DNA from 2 places in the Paenibacillus sp. VTT E-133280 genome. Region 2 is predicted to be linked to the other one. Evidence: a T-box and tRNA genes for the amino acid it is inferred to sense, from the RefSeq annotation. Region 2 holds a T-box; the other holds one or more tRNA genes.
The links. A T-box is a leader RNA that pairs with one kind of tRNA and senses whether it is charged. The one in region 2 lies ahead of CA600_RS29230 (arginine--tRNA ligase), so its partner is inferred to be a tRNA-Arg.
Positions count from the first base shown of each region.

Region 1 (3,510 bases), on a different contig from region 2:
CCATATTGTTTCTAGCAGGAAACAAGAAATACATTTAGAAAGAGCGGAAACAAGGAACTTCTGTTTCCGCTCTATAGATGTTGCTTATATCAAGTCAATTACTTAGCGATTTTAGCGAATTTCTCCAAAGTACGAACCAATTGTGCAGTGTAGGACATTTCATTGTCATACCAAGCAACCGTTTTAACCAGTTGTTTGTCGCCAACAGTCAATACTTTAGTTTGTGTAGCATCGAACAGGGATCCGAAAGTCATACCTTTGATGTCGGAAGATACGATTTCATCTTCAGTGTAACCATAAGTGTCTGGATCGGAAGCTGCTTTCATAGCTGCGTTGATTTCTTCAACAGTAACGCTCTTATCAAGAACAGTTACAAGCTCAGTCAGGGAACCAGTTGCAACTGGAACACGTTGAGCTGCACCATCCAATTTACCTTTAAGTTCTGGAATAACCAGACCGATTGCTTTAGCAGCACCAGTAGTGTTAGGGATGATGTTCTCAGCTGCTGCACGAGCACGTCTGAAGTCACCTTTAGCATGTGGAGCATCCAAAGTGTTTTGGTCGCCAGTGTAAGCGTGAATTGTAGTCATCAAGCCTTCAACGATACCGAACTTGTCGTTCAATACTTTTGCCATTGGAGCTAGGCAGTTAGTAGTGCAAGATGCGCCGGAAATAACAGTCTCAGTACCATCAAGAATGTCATCGTTAACGTTGTAAACGACAGTTTTCATGTCGCCAGTAGCTGGAGCGGAGATAACTACTTTCTTAGCTCCACCTTTCAAGTGTTTTTCAGCTGCTTCTTTAGTTGTGAAGAAACCTGTGCACTCAAGTACGATATCAACGCCTAGGTCGCCCCATGGCAATTCTTCAGGGTTACGGTTAGCAAGAACCTTAACTTCTTTGCCATTGACTTTGAAGAAGCCGTCATGCACTTCAACATCACCTTGGAATTTACCTTGAGTTGTATCATATTTAAGCAAATGAGCAAGCATCTTAGCGTCAGTCAAGTCGTTGATTGCTACCACTTCGATACCTTCTACATTTTGAATACGGCGGAAAGCAAGGCGTCCAATACGTCCAAATCCGTTAATTCCAACTTTTACACTCATTGAATAGTTCCTCCTAGAATTCGTTTTATTTATTCAAAACAGACCGTGAAGCCTGTCATGACAACAATGTTAAGTATAATGCAAGATATATGTTCTAGTAAGTTACGACGATATCTGTAACTGATTGTCAATCTCCTTGCCTATTTCCACAGCAGCAGCCTCGTCCGTGACGAGAATATTCTCCTGCCCGAAACGCAGCATGGCATGAATAGCTTTGGCCTTTGGCTTGCCTCCGGCAATACCGATGACAGTTTCCGTCCGAACAATATCTTCTAGACGTAATCCCATCGTAAGCATCGTATGCACAACCTGACCATCTTCATTAAAATAATATCCAAAGGATTCTGCCACTGCTCCCTCACCCTGGATTTCTGAGACAGTAGCCTCATCCAGCTTGCGGCGGCGAGTCATTTCAATGGCATCCCCAATCCCATGTACAATAATACGCGAACTGCGGATGATTTGTACAATCTCTCCAATATTAGAATCAAGTGCTAATGACTGATAGGCATCCCCACTAAGTAAATCAGGGACATGCAGCAACCGGTAATTCGCTCCAACCCGTTTTGCCATTGTAGAGGCAATCGTATTGGCTTGAATCTCCATACTCTCTCCTAATCCGCCACGCGCTGGAACAAACCAGGCGTTCTTATAGGAAAGGGATAACGGCGGTGTCAGTTGATCAGCCATATCGGCAAGCGTTGATCCACCTGTGACAGCAACAATATCATCTGTACGGAGGACACTGAGCAGCGCTTTTGCACCTGCGCGGCCAAGCTCACGTTTGGTGAATGGTGATGACTCACAATCACCCGGCACCACAATGACTTTATCCAGACCGTATGTTGCCCGAATTTTCTCTTCCAGCTCATCCAGACCAAACAGGCTCTTAACGACCGGCTCTAGCAAATCAAGCAGTCTGCGCCCAGCAGCGCTAATGCGCATACCAACGCTCTCGATCTCAATGAGCCCTTGCGATTTCAGAAGATCCGTCTCGGCACGCAGTACCCGCTCAGTCATATCAAGCGAAGCGGCAAGCGTTCTGCGTCCAATGATATCGGACAGCATGATCTGATGAAGAATCGTGTACCGTCTCTTAAGGGTTTCCATGAGATCAGGCAGAAGCTGCTTTTGGATATCTAATAAATTACGCATGCTTTCACTCCTGCAACTTCGTCTTCCTCTATTCCCTTGTTCATGGTCTCAAAATGTCCCGGGTAAACTTTTTAAGTCCCACTCATATTCTAACCAAATATTGCTCGAAGTGCAAGTCTTCCGAGAGTAGAATTCTCAAGCGCTTGTCTTCTTATACATTTATAAGATTGGGAAAGAGTTAAAGCACCTAAAACCTGTCATTAACTATCCAGATTCTATCTCTGAGTGAAAACGAATATAAGCTTGTCTACCTTTAAGAAAAAGGATAGTGTCCTGCTCTGTATTATTAAATTCATTGCAATTGCTCAGGAATTATATTATAATCATTTTTGTTGCGCCCGTGGTCCAATGGATATGACGTAGGCCTCCGAAGCCTGAGATCCAAGTTCGATTCTTGGCGGGCGCGCCATTAATTTCACTTTTGTACATAATTTAGTAGTGCCTATACTACTACTTAACCAAAGAGCCGCATGTCGGCTCTTTTTTTTGAATATAAGTTTGACTTTCTTTGACTTTTTGTTTGAATTTGTTTATCATGTGGGTAATACGGCAAGAGTAAAAATGAATACATTTGAAGAACCAATATCAAGGAGGTTTTCCACGTGAGTTATATTCCTATGGTAGTAGAACAGAGCAACCGCGGTGAGCGCGCTTATGACATCTATTCCCGCCTGCTGAAGGACCGCATCATTTTCCTTGGAACGGAGGTTAATGACGTGGTAGCCAATTCTATCATCGCACAAATGCTGTTCTTGGCTGCCGAAGATCCTGAGAAGGACATTCACCTTTATGTGAATAGCCCTGGTGGTTCCATCACTGCAGGTATGGCTATTTTTGATACAATGCAGTACATTAAGCCAGACGTTTCCACCATCTGTGTCGGTATGGCAGCTTCCATGGGAGCTTTCCTGCTTAACGCTGGTGCTAAAGGCAAACGCTTCGCACTTCCTAACAGTGAGATCATGATTCACCAACCTCTGGGTGGTGCTCAAGGTCAAGCAACGGATATCGAAATCCGTGCTCGCCGTATCCTCAAATTGCGCGATAAGCTGAATCGCATTCTTGCAGAACGTACGGGTCAACCCCTGGAACGTATTGAGAAGGATACAGATCGTGATTACTTTATGACTGCTGCAGACGCGGCAGCTTACGGTATCGTTGATAAAGTCATCGAGAAAACACTGCCTAGCGGTGTGTAAGCTATAAAACACCACAAAGAGGCTGTACACTATCCACTTGATGGTTA
Region 1 covers NZ_NFUX01000061.1:38,082-41,591, reverse strand. Annotated here, with positions in the region: gene gap (type I glyceraldehyde-3-phosphate dehydrogenase) at 99-1,109, opposite strand; gene CA600_RS23045 (sugar-binding transcriptional regulator) at 1,212-2,264, opposite strand; tRNA gene CA600_RS23040 (tRNA-Arg) at 2,599-2,673, shown strand; gene clpP (ATP-dependent Clp endopeptidase proteolytic subunit ClpP) at 2,867-3,463, shown strand.
Region 1: it encodes a tRNA-Arg, which carries the amino acid that the T-box ahead of CA600_RS29230 (arginine--tRNA ligase) is inferred to sense. The anticodon was not compared.

Region 2 (3,510 bases):
CTGAATGAACAAGTCGGTGAGCAGTAACGATTTGCCCTGAGCTATTTTTCCCCCATACTGAAACTTGAATAGGATCATCTACCAGGCTTAAAGTCGTAAATATAAATTCAAATGCATCAAAATCAGCATAATAATCATTGGTTATGACTTGCTCAGGCATTACGTTAATAAGCTGACTAACATACAAAGTTCTTGTCCCATCCATATAATATCCTTGGACGAGAACCGTAGAAGAAGTAACATCGCTTCGGTTATCGATTTTGATCGTAACATGTTGAGTAGGTCGTATCCCACCCACCATGGTATTATCTATCGGCCCGGTAGATAAATAGCTCAATTCTCAACACTCCTTTAGATTATTTCTGCGTGCTTCTCCCATGCTACTACACGATGAGGATCTACCAATTGTCCTGAAGCCTGTTTTCCCCAGACCGAGATCCCTACCTGTGCTTCAACTTCTTCTAATGTTGCAAACACAAATTCAAATGCATCTAAATCTGCAAAATAGTTCCTAGTTAGAACTTGGTTAGGTGTGAGATTTACCATTTCATTCACATACATCGTTCTTGATCCATTTAGAAAAAAGCCTTGAATGACGAGATTATAAGGATTAAGAGAATCCCGATTAACCACTTTTACTGTTACGATTTGTGTTTGTCTGATCCCCAGAATTGGACTATTATCTATAGGTCCGGTTGAAAATAATGCCATCTTTATTCACTCCTCTCTTTCACTCAATTTGAAAAAATACAAACTATAAAACTAGTAATATGATCCATAATTAATAGCTCTATATAGTAATATTCTGTATTTAAAGTTAATGCGTGGACATTTATGCAAAGGAATTTCCACTCAATAATGAGAGCCCCTTCTGTTTTGTGAGTTTGTAATTACTTATCGGACAATCTAAAACTCAAGCGTTTCCAGATTGATACCGAGTTTCGCCCTATTGCTTTTTTCAAAATATTCGTTATACTGATTAAAATTATTCAAGCATCGATGAGCGGGAGAGTAGTTAAGGTGTTCTAGTCCTCAGCGAGCCGGGTAAGTGTAAGCCGGTACAGATCACTTAATGAAGCGCACCCGTGAGATGGACTTCTGAACCCAAGTAGGAAGTCCCGGCTGAAGACCGTTATCCTGTAAGGTGGCTAAACGTCTGTTTAGCAACGAGAGTGGTACCGCGAGCGCTAAAGCCCTCGTCTCTTTTGAGACGAGGGCTTTTTTGTATTTTCAAAGGAGGGTATAAAATGTTAAGTCAAACCATCAAAAACAGCATTGAACAAAGTGTAAAAAAAGTATTCCACACCTTAGAAATTCCTTACCCAAACGATGTTCCTATTCTGATCGAGCAGCCCGCTAATCTAGAGCATGGTGATTATTCCTGCAATATTGCTATGCAGCTAGCCAAAATCCTGCGCAAATCACCTCTCGTCATAGCAGAGTTAGTAAAAGCAGAGCTTAAATTACAAGAGAGCTACACAGGCTTTTTACAAAAGGTCGAAGTAGCTGCTCCTGGATTTATTAATTTGTACATGGATTGGCGGATATGGGCTAAACATTCCTTTGAACTGCCCAACAGCACAGGGGAAAAGGTCATCATCGAGCACACCTCAATCAATCCAAACAAAGCTGCTCATGTTGGTCACCTGAGAAATGCGTGCATCGGCGATGCGCTGGTCAGACTAATGAAAAGAACCGGACATAACGTAGAGGTCCATAACTACGTCGATGATCTGGGCAACCAGTTAGCGGATACAGTCGTTGGTTTATTGAATGTACCGTTGGAAGGAGATCATCAGCGTTTTGGTGATTATTGCTGGGATCTTTATGCCAAAGTGAATAAAGAATATGCACAGAATCCAGAGATGACACATAAGCGCACAGAAATGCTGCATGCCCTGGAACAGGGTAACGGCAATGAGGCGTGGCTGGGTAACCTTGTCGCTGAACGTATGGTGAGAGAACATGTAGAGGAAATGAAGCGTTTCGGTATTCACTATGACCTGCTGGTATGGGAAAGTAATATTTTAAAAGAGGGATTCTGGGCAGCCGCATCTGAGCAATTGAAGCAAACCACGGTTTTTGTACAGGAGACTGAAGGTAAGCTGGCAGGCTGCTGGTTAAAGCAAGGGACAGCGATTAGCAATGGAGCGGATTCGGAGGATCATCATATGGATAAGGTACTTGTACGTTCGAATGGTATTCTGACTTACACTGCCAAAGACATTGCCTATCACCTCTGGAAATTTGGTCTATTAACCAAGGATTTCACCTACAGTGAATTCTCGTCCGGCTTATGGACTACAGGATTAACTGGAACCCAGGAGCCCTATGGACAGGCGGATCGTGTTATTAACGTGATCGATTATAGACAGGAATATCCGCAGCAAATGGTTAAGCAGGCTTTGGGCGCATTAGGTTATAACGATCAAGCCGCGAAACTCCATCATGTGAGTTATGGTGTGGTGTCCCTTAGTCCGGCTTCCGCAGCCGAGCTGGGAATAAATATTTCGGAAGGAAAATCTTCTTATGCCATGTCAGGGCGCCAAGGAATTGGTGTTAAGGTGATCGATTTAGTGAAGCTTATGGAACAGAATATCGAACATTCACGCTCCGATAAAGAGGGGCTTCCCAGCCATATCATTGCAGCTGCTGCCATTCGCTATTATCTGCTGCGGTTTAATCTGGGAACAGAAATTGTGTTTGACTTCAAACAGGCTACCGAAATATCCGGCAACACAGGAGTTTATCTGATGTACACCTATGCCCGTGCTAGTAGTGTTTTGGGCAAATCCACCCTCCCAATCCACACAGATGCCTTAAAGATTCAATTCCCACTCGAAATGGAAAAAGCAGAGCTTGCTCTGCTGAGACAGCTTAGCCTCTGGGAGGAGACCTTGTATTCTGCAAGCGTAGAATTGACGCCAAATATACTCTGCACTTACGCACATACTTTAGCCACTCTCTTCAATAATTTTTATTCTACTTGTCCGATTTTAAAAGGGGAGGCGGCGACCATTGCCTTTCGCCTCTGGCTTACTTCGAGATTTAAGAACACTTTAGGTGATGTGCTAGAAGTACTTGGATTACCAACACCGAGCCGTATGTAGTATTTCAAAAAAAAGGGCAATCTCTACACTTATCGTAGAGATTGCCCTTTAATGATTAGCTTACTTATAAATGTCAATCACATTTCCGGCTTCTACGCAGAGACGATCAAAGTCCTCACGCTTAATCCGAACACCGCCACTGCGGTAGCGATTAAGTGTACCTTCAGCCTGCACTTCTGTACCATTGATAGTAATCCGACTGTTCTCCCCACCCGTAAGGTGGTAGATAAAGTCTACCTTAGTACCTGCGTATTCAAAGCTAAAGTGCATGCCGTCCAGCGACTCCGGCAGAATGGGGTCAACAATTAAATCTCCGCCTTCGGTACGAATCCCTAGTGCATTCGAGATTAACTGATTCATGTAGATCCCAGGACCGCTGGAATAGATTCTCCAGCCGCCT
Region 2 covers NZ_NFUX01000113.1:9,025-12,534, reverse strand. Annotated here, with positions in the region: partial or broken gene CA600_RS31410 (YVTN family beta-propeller repeat-containing protein) at 1-337, opposite strand, end outside; gene CA600_RS29235 (hypothetical protein) at 352-711, opposite strand; T-box leader at 991-1,207, shown strand; gene CA600_RS29230 (arginine--tRNA ligase) at 1,248-3,110, shown strand; gene CA600_RS29225 (GH36-type glycosyl hydrolase domain-containing protein) at 3,171-3,510, opposite strand, start outside.